Regions from separate parts of the Pantoea sp. SGAir0184 genome, predicted to be linked through region 1. Evidence: riboswitches for the same ligand, from Rfam matches in the RefSeq annotation. Region 1 holds a riboswitch; each other region holds the start of a gene.
What was found. A riboswitch is a leader RNA that binds a small molecule or an ion and turns the genes downstream of it on or off. The one in region 1 is predicted to bind thiamine pyrophosphate.

Region 1 (3,439 bases):
GTAGAGCGTCTGGTCATACTGCGTGGGATAGCTCAGGGTTTCGTTATGGTTCAGCTTGACCATAAACGGGATGCGGTGCGCGTAGCGACGTGACACGGAGGCCAGCACGCCATAGGTTGATGCCACACAGTTACAGCCGGCTTCAATCGCCAGCTCGACGATATTCTTCGGGTCGAAATAGGCCGGATTGGCAGCGAACGAGGCGCCGGCAGAGTGTTCGACGCCCTGATCCACCGGCAGAATCGACAGATAGCCGGTACCCGCCAGACGGCCGGTGTTGTAGAGCGTCTGCATATTGCGCAGTACCGCAGGAGAACGATTGTTATCAATCATCACGCGATCGACATAATCCGCGCCCGGCAAATAAAGGCTGTCCGCTGGAATGGTCATGCAGCGATGTTGAAGAAGCGTATCCGCCTCTTTACCCAATAACTGTACGATGTCCGTCATGTTCGCTCCTGATAAATGGCTGGAAAAGAACCGGCACCTGCCGATTCGCCCCCACAGCCTGGACCGAAACGCGCCAGGCTGGCAAATTGCTGACTCCATTTTTCAGACGGATACGCAGTGAAAAAACGGCAATCTGGCGTTACGCCCTACCACCACTGATGGAAATGATGCACCGGCCCAATGCCGTGGCCGACCTCAAGCGAATCGGCGTGCAGCAGCGCCTGCTGCAGCCAGGCCTTGGCCTCCGCTACGGTGCCCGCCCAGTCCGCATGGCGCGGTCGCAATGCCGCCAGCGCCGCCGACAGCGTGCAGCCGGTGCCGTGCGTATGACGGGTGTTAACGCGCGGCGCGGTAAAGCGCTGGCGGCCGGCGCGGGTGATCAGCCAGTCCGGGCTTTCCGCATCGCTGAGATGACCGCCCTTCATCAGCACCGCTTCGCAGCCCAGTTCCAGCAGCGCATCGCCCTGCTGCAGCATACTCGCCTCGTCCTGCGCCATGCGGCAACCCAGCAGCGCCGCGGCTTCCGGCAGGTTGGGCGTGATCAGCGATACCTGCGGCAGCAGCCGTTCACGAATGCTGGCTACCGCATCGGGCGACAGCAGCGCATCGCCGCTTTTGGCAATCATCACCGTATCCAGCACCACAAACGGCAGGCTGGCGCGTTTCAGCTTCTCTGCCACCACCTCGACGATCGCCGTCTCCGCCAGCATACCGATTTTCGCGGCGTCAATGCGCACGTCGTTCAGCACCGAGTCGAGCTGCGCCGCAACAAATGCCGGTTCGATGCGATACACCGACTGCACGCCGCGGGTGTTCTGTGCCACCAGCGCGGTAATCACGCTGGTGCCGTACGCGCCGAGCGCGGAAAAGGCTTTCAGATCCGCCTGGATACCCGCGCCACCGCTGGGATCGGTGCCGGCAATGGTCAATGCATTGATGCGTTTCATGCCGCCACCTCCAGCGTCCACAGCGCATCGAGAAAAGCGGCGACGAAGCTGCCCGGCCCTGCCACGCTGCGCGCGGCCTGCTCACCGGCCAGCGACATCAAGCGGCAGGCCGCTGCCACGTGCTGGATACGCTCGCCCGGCAGGCTGCTGCACGCCGCGACTACGGCGGATAGCGCACAACCGGTGCCGACCACGCGCGTCATCAGCGGGCTGCCGCCGGGAATCGCCAGCGTATGGCGGCCATCGGTGACGTAATCGACTTCGCCGGTTACCGCAACGATAGTCGTGCAGCGTTGCGCCAGCTGCTGCGCGGCGTTCAGTGCGGCATCGGCCTGATGCACGCTATCCACACCGCGTCCGCCCGTGGCCTGGTGGGCTAAGGCGAGAATCTCTGAAGCGTTGCCGCGAATGGCCGCCGGTCGCAGGCTCAGCAGCTGCTGACAGAATTCCGTACGCAGGGTTAGCGCGCCTACCGCCACCGGATCGAGCGTCCACGGTGTGCCGGCCTGGTTAGCGGCCTGTACCGCCGCCAGCATCGCATCGCGGCGCTCACGGGTTAACGTACCGACGTTGATCAGCAGCGCATCGGCAAAACCGGCAAACTGCGCCGCTTCATCGCCATCAATCACCATCGCGGGCGAAGCCTGCAGTGCCAGCAGCACGTTGGCGGTAAAAGTTTGCACCACGTCGTTGGTCATACAGTGCACCAGCGGTGCCTGCTGCCGCAGCAGTTGCAGAGAGTGCGCGAGTTGCGCCGGGGAAAGAGGGTCAGGCTGTGTCATAAGGCTCCCAACCGGCAATCAGGAAGGCGAATGCGGTCAGGCATCTGACTTCCCTACGCTGGCATTATCCAGATCAGGTATTACGGGTATTTCTCAGCCTTCACAAAGAAGGGCACCCCGAGTCATGCACGTCCGTGTCAGACGTGCCTTCACAGCATAAAGGGTCAGCTTAAAGTTGTAAATCCTGCGGCAGGGGCACTTTTTTTTGCCGGACAACGATAAGCAAAAATACGTGCGCCATCAATTTTCATAATTTTTTGATCATCAGGAAAATATAAACAATTCGACGGAGATCAATTTTCCCAAAAGCCCTAAAATTCATCAGGATAGTTAATTTAATCTGCCGGGGCAGTATGCGGGAAATAAACAAAAGAAAGCGCGCAACTTGATTAATATCAAACCGGCCGGCGGCGTAACACGGCCTAATTCCCTTCCGGATTTGAAGACCGCTGTTTCACCTTCACCCGGAATCGCTAATGACTTTATTCAGTTTTCTTCCGCACGCGCACCACTGGCACAATATCACCATTTCCCGTCAAGGCGCCGTTGCCCCCGGCGGCCGTTACCGGTACTCCACGTACCTCGAAGCCGAATGCAAACGCTGCGGCGAGCGCATCCATAAAATTTATTATCGCGATATCAGCGATGAACAGGCGCGTCGCTGGCTGGGTTAAAAAAAAGCCCCGCAACACAGGTTGCAGGGCGCTTGCGTGGCTATCGCAAAACTTATTCAGCCGGTTTGGTGCGGATCAGGTAATCAAACGCGCTCAGTGACGCTTTAGCCCCTTCCCCGCTGGCAATGATGATCTGCTTGTACGGCACCGTGGTGCAGTCGCCGGCGGCAAATACGCCTTTCAGGCTGGTTTCGCCTTTGGCGTCGATCAGAATCTCGCCCATGCGGTTGCGCTCTACCGCGCCTTCCAGCCAGTTAGTGTTGGGCAGCAGACCAATCTGAACGAAGATACCGCTCAGCGCCAGTTCGTGGCTGGTCTGGTTATTGCGGTCGATGTAGGTCAGACCGGTAACTTTACTGCCGTCGCCTTTCACTTCGGTGGTCTGCGCGTTCAGGATCACATCGACGTTTTTCAGGCTGCGCAGTTTATCCTGCAGCACTTTATCGGCGCGCATTTCGCTGGCGAACTCCAGCAGCGTAACGTGCTCGACAATACCGGCCAGATCGATGGCCGCTTCAACGCCGGAGTTACCGCCGCCGATCACCGCCGTGCGTTTGCCTTTAAACAGCGGGCCGTCACAGTGCGG
Region 2 (3,439 bases), 1.9 Mb from region 1:
TGAAGATCACCAGCGCATCGGCGCGCTGCGGCAGGCCAACGGTGGCGTTGAACAGCAGGAAGAACCCACTCGCCAGCACAATGCCCGGCATTGCCAGAATCAGCATCCCGCTCAGTTCCATCGCCTGCGCGGCACAGCGATGCTGGCGCTGACGCAGTTCGCGGCTGCTCCACAGCAGCATCATGGTCAGCAGCACGCACAGCACACCGGCACCGAGTGCGATGCGCAGCGACGTCCACGTCGCCTGCCACAGCGCGGGCTGTTGCAGCGCGCCGGCAATGCCGCCGCGTAAGCCGTCGACCAGCACCGCCGCCAGCGGTGGCAGCAGTAACAGCAGCGCCAGCGTAATCAGCAGCGTATCCGCGACGCGTGCGCGCCAGGAATCCTGCGGATCGCGCCAGCCGCGCACCGTCTGGCTACCGGCCGGAATCGCTTTACTGAAGCGCTGACTGAGCAGCACCAGCAGCAGACAGCAGCCAAGCTGCAACAATGCCAGCAGCGCGGCGCGGCCGGGATCGTAATCAAAGCTAAGTGCCTGATAAATGGCCAGCTCCAGCGTGGTAGCCTGCGGACCGCCACCCAGTGCCAGCACGGTGGCAAAACTGGCGAAGCACAGCATAAAGATCAGCGCCGCCGTTGGCAGCAGCGGACGCCGCAGCCACGGCCACTCCAGCAGGCGAAACAGCGACCAGCCGCGCAGACCGAGCTGCGCCGCCAGCTGGCGCTGCTCGCCGGGAATGCTCTCCAGCGCCTGCAGCAGCATGCGCGTCGCCAGCGGCAGATTAAAGAACACGTGCGCCAGCAAAATGCCCTGCAGGCCGTAAGGCGAGAAGTGATAGTCGATACCGACGGCAGCGCACAGCTGCGCCAGCCAGCCGCTGCGCCCATAGACGCTCAGCAGACCGAATACGGCGACCAGCACCGGCAGCACCAGCGTCATGGCGCACAGGCGCAGCAGCAGGGTGCGGCCGGTAAAACGGCGGCGATAGAGCGCGCGGGCCAGCAGAATGGCTGGCAGCACCGAAAGCAGCGCTGACAGCAGCGCCTGTTCAAAGGAGAACGCCAGCACATGGTGCAGATAGCTATCGCTGAGCAGCGCGCGCCAGTCGGTGGCCGGCGCGGCGAGCAGCAGGGCACCGAGCGCCAGCAGCGCGACCGCACACAATAGCAGTGCGCTAAGCGCTCCGGGCAGCAGCCAGCCGGGCATCAGCGGCTGACGGCGCGCTGCCACGCGCTAATCCACGCCGCGCGATGGTCGGCCACCTCTGTCGGGGTGTATTGCAGCGCATTCGCGGGCACCGGTAACGCCTGATAACCGGCGGGTAAATCGCTTTTGATCACCGGATACATCCAGTTGCCGGTGGGAATGGTGCTCTGAAACGCTGGCGACACCATAAACTGCATGAATTGCTGCGCCAGCTGCGGCTGTTTGCTGCTGGCGAGCTGCGCGCCCACTTCTACCTGCAGATAGTGACCTTCGCTGAACGGCGCGGCGGCGTAGTTATCCTTTTTTTCTTCAATAAGGTGATAAGCCGGCGAGGTGGTGTAGCTCAGTACCAGATCGCTTTCGCCTTTGAGGAACAGACCATAAGCTTCGCTCCAGCCTTTGGTGACGGTCACGGTTTTGCTGGCCAGCTTCTGCCAGGCCGCCGGCGCGTCATCGCCGTACACTTTCTGCATCCACAGCAGCAGACCGAGTCCCGGCGTGCTGGTGCGCGGATCTTCATAAATCACCCGCCATTTTTTCGGGCTTTCGACCAGCTCCTTCAGGCTGTGCGGCGGATTCTTCAGCTTGTTTTTGTCATAAACGAACGCGAAGTAGCCGTAATCAAACGGGATAAAAGTGTCATTGTTCCAGCCGTCCGGCAGTTGTAGCCCGCGGGTATCCACCGTGCTTTTGCTGAACAGGCCGGTTTTTTCCGCCGCCTGAATCAGGTTATTGTCCAGCCCCAGTACCACGTCGGCCTTGCTGTTCTTTCCTTCCATACGCAGGCGATTAAGCAGCGATACGCCATCCTCCAGCGCCACATAGTTCAGCTCACAGCCGCAGCGGGCCTCAAAGGCTTTTTTCACTGCCGGACCGGGGCCCCAGTCGGCGGCGAACGAGTCGTAGGTATACACGGTGAGGACGGGTTTGGCCGCCAGAGCTGGCGCAGCGATCAGCAGCAACAGGGGCAGAACTTTATTTAACACTTTGCGTTCCTTAAGGAGAAGGTAAGGTTGCGTCGCAAAGGATCTGAGGGCGGAGCATCTCAAATCCCTACGCCGGTACGAGCCGGATCAGGTTCGACGGGTCTCTCTCAGCCAGTTAACCGGCACCCCGTTGAGAACGACATATTCTAGACATTTACAGGACAACGCGAAAGGTTCACCTGCCGGTCGTGTTGTCCGATGCTGCCCTTTTTACAGCTCCGGCGGGGCGAACCAGGCAGACTTGAAGTCAAACCAGCCGAGCGTGTTCAGCCGCACGCCACGCATGCTGCGCTGGCCCTCCAGCAGCAGCCAGTGATGAAACAGCGGATGCAGATAGTCGCTGTTTACCAGCTGTTTGCTCCACTCCGCCAGCGGCAGCGCTTTCTCTCGCCAGCGCGCGGCGTCGGCCTGCCAGTCGAGCGGGATACAGTGATGCATCAGCGGTAGCTCGTAGAGCTGAGCGAACAGGGCGTAGTCGAGCGGCAGGGTAAAGTTGACGCTGCCCAGCCAGATGTCACTCTCGCCCGCGCCGTCGAACCAGCTTTCGTAGCTCACTTCACGGGTAATCAGCTCAACGCCCTGCTGCGCCAGCAGTGGCCGCAGCGCATTGGCGATGCCCTCGTGTTCGACGTGGTGGCTGTACCAGCTGAGCGTCAGCTGGGTCACGCCGTCGGGCTTGTGGGCTGGGGTGATATCGCGCCGATGGTGCCAGCGCGGCAGCAGGCCATAAGCCGGGAACCAGTATCGCTGATAGCCGACGCCGGCATGATTGAGCAGCGCGATAGGGTTAAGCAGATCGCTCACCCAGCGGCGGAAACCGGCATCGCGCCCGCGTTCAGAGCGCTGATCGAACAAAAGAAAATAGCAGCCCTCTTCGAGGCGACTCTCTTCCGATTTTTCGTCGTCGTTTTCGCCTTCCAGTTTTACACCGGCGTAGACCAGCTCATCGCTGATCTCCGGCAGCACCCAGATCGAGACATCATCAATCAGCGCGCGGTAGCCGAAGTAGTCATCAAACGCGGCGATTTTCAGCTGGGTTTGCTGATTGCGCACCACGCTGTACGGACCGGTGCCAATGGGCTGACGGGCGAAGTGGCGCAGCGTCGGCCACTCACGCGGCAGAATCATGGCGCTGACGCTGGCCAGCAGCCACGGCAGCCAGCAGTCCGGCTGGCTGAGATGGATATCCAGCGTCCACGGCGCCGGCGAGTGCAGTTGGTCGATGTGCGAAAACAGCGGCTGGCTG
Region 3 (3,439 bases), 1.9 Mb from region 1:
GCGTCATCGTGTGTCGACAGACCCAGGCGTAAGCCGGCGTGGCGGATAGCATCCAGGTCGGCCACATCCAGGTCCTCCTGACCAAGATGCACACCATAGGCGTTGTACTTAATCGCTAAGCGCCAGTAATCGTTGATAAACAGCCGCGCGCCGTACTGTTTGCCCAGGGCGATGGCATCGCGAACTGCGGCTTCAATCTGGCGATCATCGCCATCTTTGATGCGCAGCTGGAGGGTGCGCACGCCGGCTGCCAGCAGGCGTTCAATCCACAACACGCTGTCGACAACCGGATAGAGCCCCAGTTTTGGCGCGGTGGCAGGGAAGGCTTCAGTCATCATTTTTCCTCTTTCAGGGCATCGGCGGCGTGATACAGCTCGCCGCCACGGCTACGGAAGGCATCGGACATTTGCGCCATGCCCAGCGCTATCGGCTGGGCTTCCGCCTGCTGGCGGGCGGCAAATTCGCGCACTTCCTGGGTGATTTTCATTGAACAGAATTTGGGGCCGCACATGGAACAGAAGTGGGCCACTTTGCCGGATTCCTGCGGCAGAGTTTCGTCGTGATAGGCCCGCGCGGTATGCGGGTCGAGCGCCAGATTAAACTGATCTTCCCAGCGGAACTCAAAGCGAGCTTTCGACATGGCGTTGTCGCGGATCTGCGCGCCGGGATGGCCTTTAGCCAGATCGGCAGCGTGCGCGGCGATCTTGTAGGTAATCAGCCCCTGCTTAACATCCTCTTTATTCGGCAGGCCAAGGTGCTCTTTCGGCGTGACGTAGCACAGCATCGCGCAGCCAAACCAGCCGATCATGGCGGCGCCAATCCCGGAGGTGAAATGATCGTAGCCCGGCGCGATATCGGTCGTCAGCGGGCCCAGCGTATAAAACGGCGCTTCATGGCAGTGTTCCAGCTGCTCGGTCATATTGCGGCGGATCATCTGCATCGGCACGTGACCGGGGCCTTCAATCATGACCTGCACATCATATTGCCAGGCGATTTGCGTCAGCTCGCCTAAGGTACGCAGTTCGGCAAACTGGGCTTCGTCGTTGGCGTCCTGAATCGAGCCGGGACGTAAACCATCACCGAGCGACAGCGCGACATCATAGGCGGCGCAGATTTCACAGATTTCGCGGAAATGCTGGTAGAGGAAGTTTTCCTGATGATGTGACAGGCACCACTTCGCCATGATGGAGCCGCCGCGCGACACGATGCCGGTCAGCCGTTGTGCGGTCATCGGCACATAGCGCAGCAGCACGCCCGCGTGAATGGTGAAGTAATCAACGCCCTGCTCAGCCTGTTCCAGCAGGGTATCGCGGAAAATGTCCCAGTTAAGATCTTCTGCAATACCGTTGACCTTTTCCAGCGCCTGATAGATTGGCACCGTGCCGATCGGCACCGGACTGTTGCGCAAAATCCACTCGCGCGTTTCATGGATATAGCGGCCGGTCGACAGATCCATCACGGTATCTGCCCCCCAGCGCGTGGCCCACACCAGTTTTTCCACTTCCTCTTCAATCGACGAACTTACCGCCGAGTTGCCGATGTTGGCGTTGACCTTCACCAGAAAATTGCGGCCGATGATCATCGGCTCCGATTCGGGGTGATTGATGTTGGCAGGAATGATGGCGCGGCCGCTGGCCACTTCGGCGCGTACGAATTCGGCGCTGATATTCTCTGGCAGCTGCGCACCAAAGCCGTGGCCGGCGTGCTGCTGCAACAGCGTTGCACTGCGGATACGCTCACGTCCCATGTTTTCGCGCAGCGCGATAAACTCCATCTCCGGCGTGATGATGCCCTGACGCGCATAATGCAGCTGCGTGACGCGGCGACCCGCTTTGGCACGGCGCGGCAGCGGCAGGTGTTCAAAACGCAGATGATCCAGCCCGTCATCTGCCAGCCGCTGCTGACTGTAGCTTGAGCTGAGTGCGCTGATGGTTTCGCTGTCGTTGCGTTCGGCAATCCAGCCGGCGCGTAATTTTGCCAGACCCTGATGCACATTAATGGTCGCGTGGGGATCGCCATAGGCACCGGCAGTGTCATACACCGGTATCGGTTCATTTTCTGCGTATTGCGGATGATCTTTGCTGCCGCCGGTGTGCGTCGGGCTGAGCTGAATTTCGCGCATCGGGACGCGGATATCCGCGCGGCTGCCGCTGATCCAGATACGTTTGGAGTTAGGGAAGGCGGTTCCCTGGAGCGAATCGATAAATTTTTGCGCCTGCGCGCGTTGTTCACGACGTGAGGTTTTAGCATCAGACATAGCAAGTTTCCTGAAAACAAGGGGAAGCTGCTTGTCCGGAGTCCGGAAGGAGTAACAGAAACGGTGCGGGCGCCTGACTGCACCGTGCTGATCACATCTACTCTTGTTCCCTTCGCAGGTACTAACCTGATCAGGTTCCGCGGATCCCGAATTAACGGTCTCAGCCCCTAAGGGCACTCCGACAAGTTTACGTTTTACGCGATAAGCGACTTTACTGACTGTTGCACGCTGCGCTTATATCGCAAAGTTTGATTGTGTATTGTCGTTAAAAAAGACAATAAAAAAGCCCATTCAGCATAAAAGGGCTTTTCCTGAATAACAAGTCTTTTACAACTGCAGCGGTTCAGGCCGGACGAGCAATGGTGCTGTCATTGGCCACCGGCGGGCGCGCCAGCTGGTTATCCCAGGCGAGCTGAATCAGTTTGTCTTCCAGCGTAAAGCGTGACTCCAGCGCTTCGCCCACTTCTGACAGCGCCTGCTGGAAATCCACGCAGTTGTCGTCATTAATGGCCTGTTGCAGATGGCTGTCATACAGTTGCATCAGACGTTCAGTATTGCCTTCCAGCGCCGGATAGATCTGCGCCGCCGCAATCATCGGGCTGTCGCCGGACATCTCGCTGATGATGCGCTCGTAAACGCTGAAGTGGCCGGTAGAGAGATAGTCCACCAGACGATGGCAAAACGCATCCAGCGCCTGTTCATCCAGCGCGGTCAGCGCTTCTTTGTTCGGCTTCATGCCAATTAACTCGTAATAGGTGACGAGCAGCTGTCGACGGGCGCGCAACCATGAGTCGACTAATTCATTACCGCCACCTACACGCTCGGTCAGGTTATCTAACTGGGTAAGCATACGGGGCTCCAGGTGAGTTATAGTTGTTTATTACACACTTAACATCAGGATTTCAGCGTGCCATTTGACGCTAAGGACAACGATTAAGATGCAACGTGAGATCTCAAGCGTAGACGCTGGCTGGTGGATTGTCAGCTCTGCGCAGAAACTTTGGTTGCCGCAAGGCGAGTTGCCGCATGGCTTATCCGGCGAGTTTGGCCTGACCGGCAGCAGCGGCAGAGTGATTGGCGAGTGGCAGGGCGAAAACGTCTGGCTGGTATGCGAAGCGCGTCCGGACAATATGGCCTCGGTGCGCCAGCTGATTGACGAAGATGTCGGTCTGTTTCAGCTCG
Region 4 (3,439 bases), on a different contig from region 1:
CCTTAAATTTGCCTCCAGGATAAGCACGCTACGCCAGGTATTTGGCGGCTAAACAACAAACAAAGTTAACACTATTACATTCCATTAGAATTAATGGTAATGAGGATTTTGATGGTTTTAAAACGCAGCTTTAATATCGCAGTGGTATTGGTTTTAGCCTTTTCTGTAACGGCTTGTGGCATGTCTCATCGTGGCCGCAACACCGCCATTGGCGCTGGTGTAGGTGCGGTAGGCGGCGCCGTTCTGACCGGCGGCAGCACCTTCGGTACCCTCGGCGGCGCGGCTATCGGCGGCCTGATTGGTCACGAAGTCAGCCGTTAATTCCACCGCTACTCAGGATTTCGCCAGCCGGAATGCTGGCGAAATCATTTCACTTCATAACCTGCCGTCAATAGCCCCGCGTTGAAATATTCATCGGCCAGAAATTTCTTTATTTAATCCGGCCATCAATTATTACCGCTACCGCTTAAAAAATATTAATCGATCTGTAGCTGATGAATCATCAGAGCGGCGCGTGCGGCTTCTTTGCCTTTTTTAATAAAATGTTCGGTATAAAACGCTTCAATCGCATCGACCGGCTGAAAATTGTGCGGAGTGAGTGATACCGAAAACACCGGAACATTGGTGGCGAGCTGTACATTCATCAGGCCATCGACGACGGCCTGCGCGACAAAGTCATGGCGATAGATGCCACCGTCGACCACCAGCGCGGCGCAGACAATCGCATCAAATTTGCCGGTTTCGGCCAGGCGTTTAGCCAGCAGCGGCATTTCAAACGCGCCGGGTACGTCATAGCTTTTTAATGTATTTTCGACGCCTTGTTCGGTCAGTTCCTGCTCAAATCCCACCAGCGCGTTGTTCACGATCGCCTGATGCCATCCTGCTTTAATAAAAGCCACACGAAACTTATTCATAATGCTTCCATGATTAGCTGAAAAATTTATAAGTGAATAATAAAAAAGTCTTTTTTATCATCTGCCCGCTATCCGTCTGGTATACCATATGTTGCAATTTTGATCCACAACGCGGGCAGCGCAGTTAACGTGCTGCTTGACGCCAGCCAGCGCCTGCAATACAAATAGACGCGTCGGGGGAGTCTCGCCTGAGAGACTGAGAGGCTAATAGCGCACTGCGCGGCTTAGCGACCCTTTGAACCTGACCCAGTTGATACTGGCGTAGGAAGACTGACGGCTCATGTGCAAAGCCGTCTGGCGCAAAGGCGAGCCCGATCGCTGGCGTCGATTCCCTTCACCTGTATCTGCGGGTCTCAGTTATCACTGAGAGGCCGATGTGAATTTCCCAGATTATTTACCGGAACGTGATTCATGAGCCGCTGGAGCGTGCTCGGTAGCGGCGTGTCCGGGCTTTGTGTTGCCACGCTACTGGCTGAGCGCGGCGAAACCGTCGAGGTCATTGATGATGAAGCGCGTCAGCCTGCCTCGTGGTTTGCCGGTGGCATGCTGGCGCCGTGGTGTGAAGCTGAAAGCGCGCCAGCCGACGTAATTACCCTCGGCCAGCATGCTGCGGCATGGTGGCAAACGCGCGTCAGCAGCGTGGTGCATCAGGGTACGTTAGTGCTGGCACCGCCGCGTGATAACCCGGAGTTAAACCGCTTCGCGCGCATGACGACGGCGCATCAATGGGTTGATCCGGCGTCGCTTGAACCGGCGCTGGAAAACCGGTTTGCGCGCGGACTGTTTTTCCCGCGCGAAGCACATCTCGATCCGCGCCGTGCGCTGGCTGAACTGCGTGACAAACTGCTGCAGCGCGGCGTCCGCTTTGATGCGCGCCAGCCATCGGGCCGGATCATCGACTGTCGCGGTATCCATGCCAGAGCGCAGCTCTCCGGCCTGCGCGCGGTGCGTGGGGAAATGCTGATCCTGCAGAGTCATGAGGTGTCATTTTCCCGGCCGATTCGTCTGCTCCATCCGCGTTTTCCCTGTTATCTGGTGCCGCGTCGCGACGGCCACTTCATGCTCGGCGCCACCATGATCGAAAGCGACGATGCCAGCGCTATCAGCGCGCGCGCCATGATGGAACTGCTCAGCGCGGCCTACACCCTGCACCCGGCGCTGGCGGAAGCGCGCGTCAACGAAAGCGGCAGCGGTCTGCGTCCGGCATGGCCGGCTAATCTGCCGGAAATCCACTATCACAACGGTATTTTTTATCTTAACGGCATGTATCGTCACGGTTTTCTGCTGGCACCAATGATGGCAGAACAGCTGATGCAGCGCCTGTCCGGGGAGGTTAGCCATGAATATTCAGCTTAACGGCCGCACCATCAGCACTGAGGCCAGCAGCCTCAGCGAATTGCTGATCGAACAGCAAATCGATGCGGTCTGTGTTGCCACCGCCTGCAATGGCGATTTTGTGCCGAAAAGTCAGTATGCCAGCCTGCAGTTGCAGGAAGGCTGGCAGCTGGAAGTCCTGTCACCGATGCAGGGAGGCTGAGCGATGTTTTACGATTTTACACCGCAGTCACGCTTGCTGCTCGGCACCGCAGGCTACCCTTCACCGGCGATTTTGCAGCAGGCGATCGCCGCATCCGGCAGTGAAATTATCACTGTCAGCCTGCGCCGCGAAGGCACGGCGGGCGCGGCTTTTCGCGAGCTGCTGACGGGCCTGAATGTGCGCGTGCTGCCCAATACCGCTGGCTGCCACACGGTCAAAGAGGCCGTCACCACCGCGCACATGGCGCGCGAGTTGTTTAACACGCCGTGGATCAAGCTGGAAGTGATTGGTCATGCCGACACGCTGCAGCCCGATCCGTTCGCGCTGGTCGAAGCGGCACGCATTCTGTGCGCCGACGGCTTCCAGGTGTTTCCCTACACCACGGAGGATCTGATTGTCGGTGAAAAACTGCTGGCCGCCGGCTGTGAACTGCTGATGCCGTGGGGCGCGCCCATCGGCTCCGGCCAGGGACTGCGAAATATTGACGGGCTGCGGGCGATGCGAGCCTGGTTCAGCGATATTCCACTGATCATTGATGCCGGCATCGGCGCACCGTCACAGGCAGCGCAGGCTATGGAGATGGGCTTCGATGCCATCCTGCTCAATACCGCCGTGGCGAAAGCGGGCGATCCGGTGGCGATGGCGCGCGCGTTCAGCCAGGCGATCGCCGCCGGGCAGGGCGCGCGCGATGCCGGGCTGATGGAGAAGCGTGATATGGCCGTGGCCTCAACGCCGATCTTCGGCCTCGCTAACCTGAACTAAGGAGCGCGCAATGGAACGCTACCAACGCCAGATGATGCTGCCGGAAATTGGCGTCGTCGGGCAGCAGAAACTGGCTCGCGCCCGCGTGCTGGTAGCCGGTGCCGGTGGGCTGGCCGCCACGCTGCTGCCTCAGCTGACGGGCGCGGGCGTCGGTCAGCTGTGCCTGTACGATGATGATCAGGTCGCGCTGCATAACCTGCATCGCCAGACGCTGTTCACCCTGCAG

Region 2: it holds a riboswitch for thiamine pyrophosphate, as region 1 does, so the genes downstream of both, thiB (thiamine ABC transporter substrate binding subunit) here and thiM (hydroxyethylthiazole kinase) in region 1, are expected to answer to the same signal.
Region 3: it holds a riboswitch for thiamine pyrophosphate, as region 1 does, so the genes downstream of both, thiC (phosphomethylpyrimidine synthase ThiC) here and thiM (hydroxyethylthiazole kinase) in region 1, are expected to answer to the same signal.
Region 4: it holds a riboswitch for thiamine pyrophosphate, as region 1 does, so the genes downstream of both, C1N60_RS21940 (FAD-dependent oxidoreductase) here and thiM (hydroxyethylthiazole kinase) in region 1, are expected to answer to the same signal.

The regions. Positions count from the first base shown of each region.
Region 1 covers NZ_CP028050.1:1,579,976-1,583,414, reverse strand. The annotation lists gene fbaB (class I fructose-bisphosphate aldolase) at 1-450, opposite strand, end outside; gene thiD (bifunctional hydroxymethylpyrimidine kinase/phosphomethylpyrimidine kinase) at 597-1,397, opposite strand; gene thiM (hydroxyethylthiazole kinase) at 1,394-2,179, opposite strand; TPP riboswitch at 2,213-2,309, opposite strand; gene C1N60_RS07305 (hypothetical protein) at 2,656-2,853, shown strand; gene ahpF (alkyl hydroperoxide reductase subunit F) at 2,906-3,439, opposite strand, start outside.
Region 2 covers NZ_CP028050.1:3,497,390-3,500,828, reverse strand. The annotation lists gene thiP (thiamine/thiamine pyrophosphate ABC transporter permease ThiP) at 1-1,231, opposite strand, end outside; gene thiB (thiamine ABC transporter substrate binding subunit) at 1,207-2,193, opposite strand; TPP riboswitch at 2,240-2,333, opposite strand; gene sgrR (HTH-type transcriptional regulator SgrR) at 2,404-3,439, opposite strand, start outside.
Region 3 covers NZ_CP028050.1:3,922,004-3,925,442, reverse strand. The annotation lists gene thiE (thiamine phosphate synthase) at 1-335, opposite strand, end outside; gene thiC (phosphomethylpyrimidine synthase ThiC) at 335-2,257, opposite strand; TPP riboswitch at 2,348-2,448, opposite strand; gene C1N60_RS18555 (Rsd/AlgQ family anti-sigma factor) at 2,601-3,107, opposite strand; gene nudC (NAD(+) diphosphatase) at 3,196-3,439, shown strand, end outside.
Region 4 covers NZ_CP028051.1:395,088-398,526, forward strand. The annotation lists gene C1N60_RS21930 (glycine zipper 2TM domain-containing protein) at 112-321, shown strand; gene C1N60_RS21935 (6,7-dimethyl-8-ribityllumazine synthase) at 477-914, opposite strand; TPP riboswitch at 1,080-1,199, shown strand; gene C1N60_RS21940 (FAD-dependent oxidoreductase) at 1,326-2,270, shown strand; gene thiS (sulfur carrier protein ThiS) at 2,254-2,451, shown strand; gene C1N60_RS21950 (thiazole synthase) at 2,455-3,213, shown strand; gene C1N60_RS21955 (HesA/MoeB/ThiF family protein) at 3,224-3,439, shown strand, end outside.